DNA from 2 places in the Shewanella sp. MSW genome. Region 1 is predicted to be linked to the other one. Evidence: riboswitches for the same ligand, from Rfam matches in the RefSeq annotation. Region 1 holds a riboswitch; the other holds the start of a gene.
The links. A riboswitch is a leader RNA that binds a small molecule or an ion and turns the genes downstream of it on or off. The one in region 1 is predicted to bind lysine.
Positions count from the first base shown of each region.

Region 2: another riboswitch for lysine. It lies ahead of lysC (lysine-sensitive aspartokinase 3); the one in region 1 lies ahead of AYI96_RS14590 (Na+/H+ antiporter NhaC family protein).

Region 1 covers NZ_LVDR01000013.1:79,294-86,699, forward strand. The annotation lists gene ureE (urease accessory protein UreE) at 1-386, shown strand, start outside; gene AYI96_RS14565 (urease accessory protein UreF) at 340-1,119, shown strand; gene ureG (urease accessory protein UreG) at 1,128-1,748, shown strand; gene AYI96_RS14575 (GNAT family N-acetyltransferase) at 1,861-2,373, shown strand; partial or broken gene AYI96_RS20395 (DUF3302 domain-containing protein) at 2,496-2,730, shown strand; gene AYI96_RS14585 (HlyD family secretion protein) at 3,030-4,160, shown strand; gene AYI96_RS14590 (Na+/H+ antiporter NhaC family protein) at 4,245-5,825, opposite strand; lysine riboswitch at 5,908-6,079, opposite strand; gene AYI96_RS14595 (oxidative stress defense protein) at 6,286-6,993, opposite strand; gene rimO (30S ribosomal protein S12 methylthiotransferase RimO) at 7,229-7,406, shown strand, end outside.
Region 2 covers NZ_LVDR01000003.1:84,214-91,619, reverse strand. The annotation lists gene fusA (elongation factor G) at 1-145, shown strand, start outside; gene arcA (two-component system response regulator ArcA) at 483-1,199, opposite strand; gene AYI96_RS03610 (DUF3293 domain-containing protein) at 1,760-2,194, shown strand; lysine riboswitch at 2,277-2,454, shown strand; gene lysC (lysine-sensitive aspartokinase 3) at 2,591-3,958, shown strand; gene AYI96_RS03600 (succinylglutamate desuccinylase/aspartoacylase family protein) at 3,948-5,054, shown strand; gene AYI96_RS20660 (S8 family serine peptidase) at 5,244-7,406, shown strand, end outside.

The sequences.
Region 1 (7,406 bases):
CGGAAACGGGCGAGTTGGCCAAGGTTTTTGCCAAGGCCGAAAGCCTGTCTGTGGTCAGCAGCTCAGACCCACTGCTGCTGGCTCGTGCCTGCTATCACCTGGGGAATCGTCATGTGCCGCTGCAGATAACCCAAGGCCAATGCTGTTACCTGCACGATCATGTTCTGGACGAGATGATTAAGGGACTCGGACTCACGGTCAGCTATCGCCAGGACAAGTTCCAACCCGAGGCGGGGGCCTATGGTGGCAGTGCCCACGGCCATAGTCACGGTAATAGTCACGGTAATAGTCACGCTCATAGTCACGGTAATAGTCACGCTCATAGTCACAGCAATAGTCATGGGCACTCTCACGAACATACTCACAACCACAGCCATGACCACTAAAATCAGCCCCGGCCGGGTTCCAGCCCATGGGCAGCAGTGCCTTGAGCCTCAGACCAAGGCCCCCGGCGAGCTTGGCCGCTTGCGCCTCTATCAGTTGGTGAGTCCGTCTCTGCCTGTGGGGGGCTTTACCTATTCCCAAGGACTGGAATGGGCCATAGAGCGGGGCTGGGTCAAAGACCCTGTCACCCTGGGACACTGGCTGCGAAACCAACTTAAAGACAGCCTGGCCACCTTGGAGCTGCCCTTGCTGATGCGTCTGTGTCAGGCGCTGGCGCAGGAACACATCTCTGCGGCGAGCGACTATTGCCGCCTACTGCTGGCCAGTCGCGAAACCGCAGAACTAAGGCAGGAGGAGCGCCAGCGCGGTCAGGCCTTTGCCAAACTGCTGCCACAACTGGGGATCCCACTTGCGCCCGAGGAGCGGGAACTGGTGCTGCAAACCCAATTGGCGGCCTTTGCCCTCGCAGCCAAACACTGGCAACTGCCGACATATGAACTGTGCGAAGCCTATTGCTGGAGCTGGCTCGAAAATGCCGTCACTGCCGGCGTCAAGCTGATCCCTCTGGGACAGAGCGCCGGTCAGCAGCTGTTGCTGCAACTGAGCACCGAGATCCCCGAGGCGCTGCAAAAGGCGCAAGACTGGCCCGAGGCCGATATCGGCAGCTATACCCCGGCGCTGGCCATTGCCAGTGCCCGCCATGAAACCCAATACACCCGACTGTTTCGTTCATGAGAGAAAATATGCAAACAACCAAACAACCTTTGCGCATAGGCGTTGGCGGCCCCGTTGGTTCGGGCAAAACAGCACTGCTGGAAGTCCTGTGCAAGGCGATGCGTGACAACTACAACCTGGCCGTGGTCACCAACGATATCTATACCCAGGAAGACGCCAAAATTCTCACCCGCGCCGAGGCCCTGAGCGCCGACCGCATCATAGGCGTGGAAACCGGTGGCTGCCCCCATACGGCAATTCGCGAAGACGCCTCTATGAATCTCGCGGCAGTGGAAGAACTGACGGCGCGCCATCCCGGCCTGGATCTGGTCTTTGTCGAGAGTGGTGGCGACAACCTCAGTGCCACCTTCAGCCCGGAACTGGCAGATCTGACCATCTATGTAATAGATGTAGCCGAGGGCGAGAAGATCCCCCGTAAGGGCGGCCCGGGCATTACCCGCTCCGATCTACTGGTGATCAACAAGATAGATTTAGCACCCTATGTCGGTGCCTCACTGGAAGTGATGGCCGAAGATACCGCCAGAATGCGCCCCAACAAGCCTTGGGTGTTCAGCAACCTCAAGCAGGGGCAAGGGGTGGCTGAAATCATCGACTTTATAGTCACCCAAGGCATGCTGGATCAGCACTGAGCCTGAGCAGTGCCTGCCACCTGGGCAGGCACTGTTTTTGATATCCAGTCCATTAGGTGGCACGCCGACCGGCTTGTGGCATACTCAGGCGAAACCACCTTGGGAGCCTGGAATGCATCTGTGTCACTGCCAACTTGAACAACATGGCGAAGCGATACGCGCCATCTTCAACCATGCCATTGCCCATACCACAGCCCTTTATGAATACCAGCCAAGGAACAAGCAGCAGATCCGCGATTGGTTCAACGCCAAACAGCAAGGCAACTGGCCGATTCTGGGCGCCGAGGATGAGCAGGGGCAACTGTTGGGATTTGCCAGCTTCGGCCCGTTTCGCGGCTATCCAGCCAACCTCTACTCGGTGGAATATTCTGTGTATGTGCACCCGGAGCATAGAGGCAAAGGGGTGGCGCGCTTTCTGATGCAGCATTTGATAACCCAGGCCCGGGAGCGCGGCATGCGCACCATGGTGGGCGCCATAGATGCCGGAAACCAGGCCAGTATTGCCCTGCACCTGAAGTTGGGGTTCAAGCACTCAGGCACCCTGCCCCAGGTGGGCTATAAGTTCGGCCGCTGGCTGGATTTGGCGTTTTATCAGCTTATGCTGCCGGGACCTGTCGAGCCCTAACCCTTTCGGGCACGAGTCGATTTTAGTCTTATGCCCCTGAAAAAATTCATCATTCCCGGGCAATCCGCCAGCGGCCATCTACACTTATTCAAGCGTATTTACCAATAAGGGAACCCGATTAGATGACACTGGATTATATCGCGCTGGGGCTGCTGATCTTTGTCGCCCTGGTGATCTTCTACGGGGTGATAGTGATCCACGACATCCCCTACGAGCTGGCCAAGAAACGCAACCACCCCCATCAGGACGCCATTCACTACGCAGGCTGGGTGAGCCTGTTTACCCTGCATGTGCTGTGGCCGTTTCTGTGGATCTGGGCCACGCTCTGGCGCGAGGACAGGGGCTGGGGCTTTGACAAAATTCAACAGGAGCAGCAATCACTGCACCATGAAACCGTACTTCTGGCGCAGCAGTTGGAGCTATTGAGTGAAAAAGTCGCCGCCCTGGAAGCCCAAAAGCATGCCGCCACAGAGGCCCTTGCAGCGTCGAGTGCCCAAGTCCAAGCCCCAACCCAAGTCCAAACGTCTTCAGAAGAGCCCGCAGTCAATCCCAAACCCACCAGCGGCATGGGCTTGGATACGGCAGCAGACTCGACCGACATTCCAGGTACAGATAATCAGACCCAAAGCAATAACAAGAATGGGGAGAACAGATAAATGGATCTCTTGCTTATCCTCACTTACACCGCCATCTGTGTCGCCATCTTCAAGATTTTCCGCATTCCACTCAACAAGTGGAGCGTGCCCACCGCCGTGCTCGGCGGAGTAGTGCTGATAGGCACCTTGATTTTGTTGATGAACTACAACCATCCCCATACCGCCATGGGCAGCCAGATGTATGTCACCACCCCGCTGATCCCCTCGGTGCGCGGCAAGGTCATAGAAGTGCCCGTCACCCCCAATAAACTGCTGAAAGAGGGCGAGTTACTGTTCCGGGTCGATCCGACTCCTTATCAGACAGAAGTCACCCGGCTGGAGGCCAGCCTGGAGCAGGCTAAACAGGCGGTATTGGGGCTGGACGCCGCCTATAAGGCCGCCGAGGCCAGTCGCATCAAGGCCGAGGCCGAACGGGACAGAACCCAACTGGAATATGAGCGCTACCGCAGCGGTTTTGAAAAAGGCGCCTTCACCCGTGCCGATGTCGACAACCGTCGTCAGTACTATCTCGGCGCCCAGGCCTCAGTAGAGGCGGCCGAGGCCGAAGCCCGGCGCGCCAAGCTGGCACTGGAAGCCGAGTATCAGGGGCAAAACACCCAAGTGGCCGAAATTGCCGCCATGTTGGAAAAAGCCAGATTCAATCTGGAGGAAACCAGCATGCATGCCCCCTCAGACGGTTATGTAACCCAGTTGACCCTGAGACCGGGAATGATGGTGGTGCCCATGCCCTTCAGGCCTGTGATGACCTTTGTCCATCAGGAGGAGCGCTTCTTTGTCGGCGCCTTTAGGCAAAACTCGCTGCTGCGGCTGAAACCCGGTTTCAAGGCCGAGCTGATCTTCCGCGCTCTGCCGGGCAAAGTGTTTCAAGCCGAAGTGGTCGAAGTGCTGCCGGCCATAGGTGAATCTCAGGTGCAGGCGCAGGGGCAGCTCTATGGCTCGTCACAAATTCGCCTCAACGGCCGACCTCTGGTGAAACTCAAGCCGCTGGATGACCTGAGTCAGTATCATTTGCCACTGGGTACCAATGTGGAGATCGCCATCTATTCCGACAGCTTTGAGCATGTATCAATCATGCGTAAGGTATTGATAAGGATGAAAAGCTGGCAGAACTATCTCTATCTGGATCACTGAGACTCCTTATCTTCGCGCAAGCCTTTGGCAAGAGTAAAAAGCCCCGGAAAAACTCCCGGGGCGTTTTGGTATCCCATCTCAGCTTCAGCCGATGGCGGCCTCGGGAGCCGCCTGGAAACGCCTGGCGTGGTAGAGGCAGAAGAGTGCAAACCAAGCGGCACTCACCAGGAAACCGGCCAGGGTGGAATGCAGCAGCCCCATGGCCAGATAACCGAGCGCTGCCCCGAAGGCGACTGTCAGGGCATAAGGCAACTGGGTCAGTACGTGGTCTATATGGTGACAGCCGGCACCGGTGGCCGACAGAATACTGGTACTGGAGATGGGCGAACTGTGATCGCCAAACACAGCGCCGGCCAGCACAGCCGACAACATGGGCAGCAGGAGTTGAATATCGCTGGCGGCAGCCATATCACCGGCGAGCGGCAACATGATACCGAAAGTGCCCCAACTGGTGCCTGTGGCAAAGGCCATGGCGCAGGAAAGCACAAACACCACCACAGGCAGCAGCCCTGCGGGCAGGTTGCCGTTAGCCAGGCTAGCGAGATATTTGCCGGTTTCCATGTCACGCACCACGGCGCCTATGGTCCAGGCAAACAGCAGTATATTGATAGCCGGCAACATGGCCATGACGCCTCTGGGGGCGGCGCGCAGCCAAGTGGATATCCCAAGGCCGAGACGCAGGGCCAACAAGCCGGACACCGCCAGGCTGCAAAGGGCGCCATAAACCAAAGATGAGCCCACATTGGTATGTTCAAAGGCGCCCAGCACACTGAAGGCCTGACCATTGGCGGCCAATACCTGAGCCCCTGAGTCCAGCATGAAATAGATACTCGCCGCCGTCAGTGTCACTATCGGCAACACCATATCCAGCATGCCGCCGCGGCTGTCGGCCGGGGCTTCCATATCCAGTCCTATGGGCCTGCCCTTGGATTCATCCCAGAGCTTACCTTCGAGCGCCCGCTGCTCATGCTGTCGCATCGGCCCAATATCCAGTTGGAAAGCGATCACCACCACCACCATGATCAGGGTAAATACCGCATAGAGGTTCATGGGGATCATCTGCACAAAAGCGGCGATCGGGCTCTGCTCTGTCACCCCATGGGCCACGAGTATGCCGCCCACCAGGGCGATGATATAGGCCCCCCAGGAAGAAATGGGCATCAATACGCATACGGGCGCCGCAGTCGAGTCCAGCAGATAGGCCAACTTGGCGCGGGAGATCTGGAATCTGTCGGTCACAGGGCGGCAAATGGGCCCCACCGACAGGCTGTGGAAGAAGTCGTCAATAAAAAAGGCAAACACCATCAAGCCGGTGAGCGACTTGGCGCCCTTGCGGCTCTGGCAGCGCCTGGCGGCCCATTCGGCGAAGGCCCGGGTCGCACCCGAGGCGGTCATCAAGCTGATAAGCCCACCCAGCAGCAGCATAAACAGCAACATATTCAGGTTATCGCTGTTGGGAGCACCATCGACCCAGAAGATTTTCAGCACACTGTCAAACAGGTAGCGCAGCGATTGCAGCGGTGAAAACTGCTGCAACATCAGGCTGCCGGCGACTATGCCTACCCCAAGGGAGAGCAGTACTCTACGGGTGATGATCGCCAGCGCAACCGCCAGCAGAGGAGGAACTATGGACCAGGGAGAGTCCGCAAAATGCATGATATTCATGATCTCTTTACACCAAGAAAGGTGGAGATCTACCGATAGGATCGAAGAAACTCAGACCAAGGAGGGCAGAAACTTCTCAGCTCCTTCAGGTAGCGCTCCATAGTGGATAACTATGGCAGTCCTGCACCTGTTAGATACAGAACCAGCAGCTAGGTTTGATGGCCTGGCTACTTCGGCGCCGACTCCTTTCCCCGGGCCTCAAAGGCATCACCCTCTTCCCGGTTACTTTTAGGCAGCGCGCCTCTACTCAAAGGTATTCGACTGGCATTCTAACTATCACAGCTCCAATAGCAAGCCGGATTGCGCCTCTGGCGGTAAATATCCCGCTAGGCGGGCATTACGCCCAGAGGAAGTGACTCATGTCACGGCCTAGCAATACCGGCACCGCTTGTTCACGAGCCACGGTTAAAAACTGCTTCGCTCCATCAGCGAGCCAACGGCTCTCACCCGAATGCTTACCTCAGTCACGCAGCTTGTAGCTGACCTCGACCCTGTCGGAGAAGGTTACCTGGCCATACTCATAGCTCTGGTTGATAGCACCTTCGGCCATCATGGCGGCCTTGTACATCACAGGACGCACCGGGCCTTGGTCGAAATAACGAATCGACCAGACGCCATCGAGTTTCTCGCCGAATCCGGCCGCCAGTTCACTGGCCTTTTGCTTGGCATCTTCAATGGCCGCCTGCCGCGCCTGCTTGCGCATCTCGGCTTCTTTACTGGACTTAAGGTTGATCTGGTTCACCTTGTTGATCCCGCCTATTAACGCCGAGTCCAGTATGGGATTGAGCTGATCCAACTGTTTCACCAACACTGTCACACTGCGACTGGCGCGATAGCCCTTGAGCTCGGGCGCCTTGTCCTTGAGGTAAACATACTCAGGTTGCAGATTCAGATTGGCGGCGGCAATCGACTCCTTGGCGACCCCGGCCTTGAGCAGGCGCTCGATAAAAGCGGCCACCGCCTGGTCGGATGCGGCCTTGGCCGCCTTGGCATCAGATTCGCTTAATGACACTTCAACATGGATTTCGGCCATATCGGGCTCAACCTGTATCTGGCTGACGCCTGTGGTTTCCAGCAGAGGTCTATCCTGAGCCAGTACTGAGTGGCTCATCAGAGTAGCGGGTAACAATGCGCCTATCAGCGCCAGATTCAGCAGAGATTTTTTCATCTTGGTTCTCCAAAAAGTTCGCTTTCGTTGACCATAGAAACGCAGCCGGCTGACAAAAGGGTTAAAAAAATCAAAAAATTTTTCAACGACGTTTTGAAGCGGCAACCGAGATGGCAACATAGAACATAAATTAGCCAGCCCAACTGTACCTTTTCTATGGCTGAGGTATAATCGCCGCCAATTTTACCGGCACCCAAGCGTGCTCCATCAGCTTTAGCATTGCGGAAAACAGCTCTTGAAGAAATCAGTCGACATTTTTGATCCCAAGCAGACCACGACTCTGGACACTCCGGCCAAGACTCTGGCACAGGAAAACAGCCCTGCCGAGGCCCAAACCAGCGGCAATCGCATCGGCTTTGTCAGCCTGGGCTGCCCCAAAAACCTGGTGGATTCCGAGCGGATCCTCACCCAAC
Region 2 (7,406 bases), on a different contig from region 1:
GTTCGGTTACATCGGTCACCTGCGTACCATGACTTCTGGTCGTGGTCAGTTCTCCATGGAGTTCTCTCACTATGCTCCATGTCCTGCCAACGTGGCTGAGACTGTTATCGCAGAAACCAAGGCTCGTAACGCAGCCAAGAAATAAGGATTAATTATCCTGATAAAAACCCGCCTTGATGGCGGGTTTTTTTATGGGCGAATATCCAGTGCCACTAAGCCAGCAGAATCAAGTTTGTACTCAGTTCGGCGGATGCCGCTGAATATCAATGGGCAATCGTATGGCAACTGTTTCCGAAACTGGTATATGTGGCAAAGGAGCTACCTAAGATAAAGGAGCTATCTAAGATAAAGGCGCTGGGATTGGCAGAGCATTACCGTGAGGAAATCACAGCAAATATCAGTAGAAGGGGGAGTGGTGATAGCAGATAAACAAAAGCCAGCTCGATAAGCTGGCTTTGTTCAGGGCCGATAACGCGTGTTTATCAGTCTTCCAGGTTACCGCAGAAACGGTAGCCTTCGCCGTGGATGGTGGCGATGATTTCCGGTGTATCAGGCACACTTTCGAAGTGCTTACGGATACGGCGGATAGTCACATCAACAGTACGGTCATGTGGCTTAAGCTCACGGCCGGTCATCTTCATCAGCAACTCGGCGCGGCTGAGGATCTTGCCTGGGTTTTCCACAAAGTGCAGCATGGCGCGGAATTCGCTACGCGGCAGCTTGTAAGACTCACCCTGAGGGCTGACCAGTGAACGGCTGTTGATCTCCAGGCTCCAACCATTGAAACGATAATGTTCCACGGCGGCCTTTTCTTCAATTTCAGCACCTGAGCTGTTGACACGAGTCAGCAGGTTGCGGGCACGAATAGTCAACTCACGAGGGTTGAACGGTTTGGTGATGTAATCATCGGCACCGATTTCCAGGCCCAAGATCTTGTCTACTTCGTTATCACGACCGGTAAGGAAGATGAGGCCGATATTGTTGATTTCGCGCAACTCCCGCGCCAACAGCAAACCATTCTTACCTGGCAGATTGATATCCATAACCACCAGGTTCACCTTGTTTTCCTGCAAGGCTTTGTGCATCTCTGCGCCATCATTGGCTTCGGTTACCACATAACCTTCTGCCTCGAAAATACTTCTCAGCGTGTTACGGGTAACGGCTTCATCTTCAACGATCAGAATGTGCGGGTTTTGCATGTTATTTACCTAATTAAATCAGTTTATCTAACCATGAGCGCGGGTGACGCTCCGCTATACTCTCTAAAACGCCAACATTCACAGGGTTCACGTAAGTGCTGTTCAAAACTGAAATGAAACGGCAACACACTTCATGATTAGCAAAAAGTATGCTCTCCACCTGGAGAGGCGCGAACTGTACTCTCTAGGATTCCCAGTGGCGGGATTTAGTTCCTGAAAGACATGGAAAATCCAGAAAATGCGATCTTAAAACCAGATTACATTTGGTACAGAGTCGTTATCATTAGAGACTTATGCTGTCGCGTAATGGCGCTAGCCTGGTCACACGCTTAACTCTAGGTCTCTGTCGATACAATCCATTGTACTAGGATTAGGCATTTGTTAACAAATGAAATGTTAACAAATTAATGTTTAACTATGATCTAAGTCACAAGTTTTTATGTTAGATATTGAAACTTAAGCGTTTTGTGTTTTGTCTTACTGTGAGCTTGCTCACGGGGCTAGGGGATTTCGTAAGCCTTTGCTAGAATAACTCCGGTTCATTAGAGACAGATACTACAATGGATGCTGCATTTGAAAGTCTCTGGCAGTACTACCAGAGCGCATGCTTTTTTTTGACTCAGTCGTTTTCTTCCGCTGTTCCTTTTGCCATTGTCACCGCCCATAACCCTCTGGGGCAAAAATTGACTTCCTGCCAGAACCGTCTTCTCGATCGGCAATTACAAGGTGATATTGATAAGCTCGGCATACCCTATCGGGCTATTATAGGTGCGGCTGAGGATCTCAGTCATATGGAAAAAAGTTGGGCCCTGTTTTTGGATAAGGCTGCGGCAATCGAACTGGCATTCAAGTACCGTCAGAATGCACTTTATTATGTGGATAAAGGCTTACTGACATTAGTGCCCTGCCATAAAGGCAAGCATGAAATAGAGCTTGGATTATTTGCAAGCCGAGCTCGTTTGGTCAATGAATTACCTGAACTTAGTGATAAATAAGTTGAGGATATTTCATCGGATGCAAATTAGCATTGACTTCATAAGGGCTTTATTGCTAATTTTTTCATCCCTTTCGCAAGAAAGGAACAGAAGAGGAGCGTTAACTAGGTAGTGAGTCAGAGGAAACCAATTTCCTATGACGGCTCATGAGGGAGATTAACGCCGAGGTCGGGATGCGTATTGGTAACGCTCTCCGGTCGGTTGGTCAGGCTGAATCCTGGCGGCTGTCACCTGGTTTTTGGTGGAGAGCTTCTGGTGACGATCGCTTTGTCCCTACTTTGGGGTGCGTTATCTCAGCACCAGGCTCTTCGAACGTTATCTGTTCGGAGCTTAACTCATGAAGTCTATTCTCGTTGTCGACCTTTCCCTGTCACCTGCCTGTGGGGGAATGCGCTGATGTCTCTTGTTGTTGCCAAGTTTGGCGGTACCTCAGTTGCCGATTATCAGGCGATGAATCGCTGTGCCGATATAGTGCTTGGAAATTCGGCTACTCGTCTGGTTGTGGTGAGTGCATCCAGTGGCGTAACCAATCTGTTGGTGGAGTTGTCTCAGGCAGACATGGGGGATGAGCGCCGTCTCAAATTATTGAAAGATATTGCCAGCATTCAATATGCGATTCTGGACAAACTTGGTAGACCTGCTGCTGTTGCCGCGGCGCTGGATGCCTTGCTCAGCCGTATGGCAACGCTCAGTGCCAAGCTGTTGCAGGGGCCGAGTAATGCTATGGTTGATGAGATCCTGTCCCTTGGTGAGCAATGCTCTTCAGCGCTGTTTGCCGCGGTATTGAGAGAACGCGGTGCCAAGGCCAGCGCCTTTGATGTGCGTCAGGTGATGCGTACCGATAGCCATTTCGGCAAGGCCGAACCACAAATCGCCGAACTGAAGCGACTGGCGACAGAGAAATTACAACCCTTGCTTGAGCAGCAACTGTTGGTGACCCAGGGGTTTATCGGTGCCGATGCCGAGGGGCGAACAACTACCCTTGGGCGTGGCGGCAGTGATTATTCCGCGGCTCTGTTGGCAGAAGCTTTGCAAGCCGATGCGGTTGAGATCTGGACCGATGTAGAAGGGATTTACACCACAGATCCCAGACTGGCTCCCAACGCCAGGCCTATCGCAGAAATCAGTTTTAATGAGGCGGCGGAGATGGCTACTTTTGGCGCCAAGGTGTTACACCCTGCCACCATCTTGCCGGCGGTGCGCCAACAGATCCAAGTGTTTGTCGGTTCCAGTCGGGCGCCGGAAAAAGGCGGCACCTGGATCCGCCATCAAGTGGAAGATGAGCCGGTATTCAGGGCCGTTGCCGTGAGACGAGATCAGACCCTGCTTAACTTGCATAGTTTGCAGATGTTGCATGCCCAGGGCTTTTTGGCTGAGACCTTTGCTGTGTTGGCGCGGCACAAGATCAGTGTCGATCTCATTACCACCTCAGAGGTGAATGTGTCGCTGACCCTGGACAAAACAGGCTCAGATTCAGCCGGTAAGGGGCTTCTGACGGAAGCTCTGCTGCAGGAGTTATCGCAAAACTGCCGGGTGCGGGTGGAAGACAAGCTGGCCCTGGTAGCGATCATTGGCAACAAGATAGCCACTACCGCAGGGATCTGTCGCCGGGTGTTTGAAGTGCTCGAACCCCATAACGTCCGAATGATCTGTCAGGGTGCCAGTCCACACAATCTCTGTGTCTTGGTGTCTGAAGCCGAAGCCGGTGATGTGGTGGCCGCTTTGCATCGTAACTTATTTGAAGGTGCTCAGGATGCAGCTTGAACACCTGCAGGTTGGGGAGCTGGCCGCAGGTCAGCCTCTGACCATCCCCATATATCGCTTCAAAGGCACCGGTCATTCGGCGCCCAGCGTCTATATTCAGGCCAATGTGCATGGCGCCGAGGTACAGGGCAATGCGGTGATCTTGCAATTGTTGCAGTACTTCAAGGCGCATCCGCCTCTGGGAGATGTCACTCTGGTGCCTTTGGCCAACCCCTTGGGGATCAACCAGAAAAGCGGTGAGTTTACCTTGGGCCGCTTCGATCCCATCACAGGTATTAACTGGAACCGAGCCTATCTTGAGCAGGTCGTCCATCTGGATGACTGGTATCCGCAGTATAGTGAGCTGCCGGAGCAAGCACTGTTTGATGCTTTTCGTCAGCTTCTCATTGCCAACTGTGAACAGGCATTGGCCAATCCCTGGGGAGTGACGACCGGCCAGAGATTGGCGCTCAATCTGCAGAAACTGGCACATGGCGCTGACATAGTGCTGGATCTGCACACCGGCCCCAAGTCCTGTAAACACCTTTATTGTCCCGAGTATGAGCTGTCAGCTGCCGACTACTTTCATATTCCCTACACCTTGGTGATGCCTAAAGGCTTTGGCGGTGCCATGGATGAAGCGGCCTTTAATCCCTGGTGGCAACTCAGCGATTATGCCAAGAGTAGGGGGCGAGATCTAAAAGTCGCAGTATCGGCCTTTACTTTGGAGCTTGGCAGTCAGGAGCGTATCGATCTTGCCGATGCCAGTCGGGATGCGGAAGGGATATTAAGTTATCTGAGTTATAGAGAGGTGATAGCCCAAAGCGTACTGCCGCAGGTGATGCCGCGTTTTGCTTGTTTGCTGAAAGACTATCGAAAGTTTCACGCACCTATGGCGGGTATGGTGGAGTATCTGGCCGAGCCGGGAGTGCCTTTGCCCGCCGGCGCGCCTCTGGTCAATATTCTCAGGCTCGACCGAGTCGATGTTGGCACAGAGGTTACCAAGCTCTCACTTGAGGAAGATGTGATCCCCGTGCTGCATTTTGCCTCGGCGTCTGTGCACCAAGGGACTGAGCTCTACAAGGTGATGACCAACTACTTTACTCTTTCTGATTAAGTTAGGTCCCGGTGTGAGCCGGAATTTAACGTCTATCATTCTGTAAATGGCTGATAAATTGTAATTTTTTGTGTATTTGTTTTTCAATTGTATCCATAGGTGTTACAAATGTTGAGCATCCTTGTGTTTAGGGTGTTTTTAAAACGGAAACATAAAACAACAATAAACAGTCTTAATGGGAGTAGACAATTGAAGAGTCAAGTTGCAATAGCTGTTTCAGCAGCGCTGTTATCCATGTCATGCCATACCCAGGCCGCGCCGTTGAGCGTTTCAGATCCATTTATTTCTTCAGATCTGCTTAGTGCATCCAGCGGTCGCAAAGGACAACAGCAAGAGATGGGGCAACATAAGTTTGTCAGGGAACCAGGACTTGCTGAGGGGAAATACACTTATATAGTGCGCCTTAAAGATCCCTCTGTGGCGAATTATGCCGGTGGTATTGCCGGGCTTGAAGCCACCAGTCCACAGCGAAGTCAAGGGTTGGCGTCCCAAAAGGCCCCCAAGCTGAATACCGCCAGTGTGGCGGTGAAGTCCTACGTGAAGTATTTGAATGCCAAGCAACAGAACTTTTTAATGAGTGCTGCGGCCCAAGGGGTTCAGTTACAGGCTAAGGTCAGGTATCACTATGCCTTTAATGGGCTGGCGGTCACCATGGATCAGCAGCAGGCAGAAGCCCTGTCCAAGTTACCCGAAGTAGCTTTCATTGAGCGGGAAAGCCTTTATTCAATGGATACCGACAGCAGCCAGAACATGATAGGTTCTCCCAAAGTGTGGGACGGCAGTGCTACAGGGACTCAGGCTATGGGGGAAGGGGTCATAGTCGGGGTGATCGATTCGGGGATCAACAGTGATCATCCATCCTTTGCGGATATTGGGGGTGATGGTTATGACCATACCAATCCCTGGGGACAAGGTGTCTACGTCGGTGACTGTGCGGTAGAGTTCTCTGACATGTGTAACGATAAGCTGATCGGAGTCAGAAGTTATCCTGAGATTACCGATAGTTATGATGATGGGGAGGTCTTTGGTCCAACACCTCCTGCCAAGAATGGTGAGGATTATGGTGGTCATGGTTCTCACACTGCCGGTACGGCAGCGGGAAATATCCTTAAGAATGTCCCTTATGTTGTCGGTGAGGTCGGTGAGGCTCAAGGGGATGGCATTGAGACCGGACTCGAGTTTACACAAATCTCCGGGGTCGCTCCCCATGCCAATATTGTTGCCTATCAGATCTGCCGTCCGGGCAACAATGGCGATAGATACTCAGGTTGTCCCACATCGGCGATTCTCAAGGCGTTGGATGATGCCATTGCCGATGGAGTGGATGTGATCAACTATTCCATCAGCGGCGGTGGTTTCCCTTGGGCTAGTTCCACTGAAATGAGCTTCCTGGCAGCCCGTAATGCCGGCATTTTCTCTGCCGTGTCGGCCGGAAATACCTCTGCATCGGTTAATCAAGTTCCCTTTTCTTCACCCAAGAATGCGCCTTGGTATACCTCAGTCGCGGCATCAACCCATAACCGCGAAGTGCGCTCCACTCTCGAATTCAACGGTGACCTGCTGGATTACACTCAGGGAACCGGGCCGGTGATTACTACAGACATCAGCGCACCTTTGGTGTACGCCGGTGACTTGGCTGCTGATAATTTCGAAGGTTGCAACGCCTTTGCCGCCGATGCGTTCAAGGAGCAGTTGGCGCTGATTAAGCGCGGCGGCTGTAACTTTGCCGACAAGGTCAATAATGCCAAAGAGGCGGGTGCAGTAGGGGTTATTGTCTTTAACAAAGACGGTGAAGGCAACGTCAGAAACAAGATGTCCGGACTTGGCAACACCAGTATCCCTTCTGTTTTCATCGGTAATATTGACGGTTTGGCCGTCGTGGATGCGCTGGCGGCTACGCCAGGCTTGGTGGCCAAAATCAATGCCACTCCATCGGCCGTTGAGCGTCAGGCCGATGTGTTGGGAAGTTTCTCTCTACTTGGACCAAACCGTTACTTCGACGTGATTGCGCCGTCGATTTCAGCTCCGGGTGTGGACATCTATGCCGCTTACGCCGATGAACAGTATGGCCATGAAGTGACAGGTACTGATCCTGCTGATTATACCCTGATGTCCGGTACTTCTATGTCGAGTCCTCATGTGGCGGGCGCTGGGGCGCTGCTGAAGTCGGCTCATCCAGAGTGGACGCCGGATAATATCCGTTCAGCCTTGATGCTGACAGCAACAACAGCCAGTGCCATGACCAAGGCAGATGGTAAAACTACCGCGGATCCGTTTGATGTGGGAGCCGGGCGGATACGGGTGGATTTGGCCGCCAAGACTGGGCTTATCATGGATGAGTTGGCGGACAAC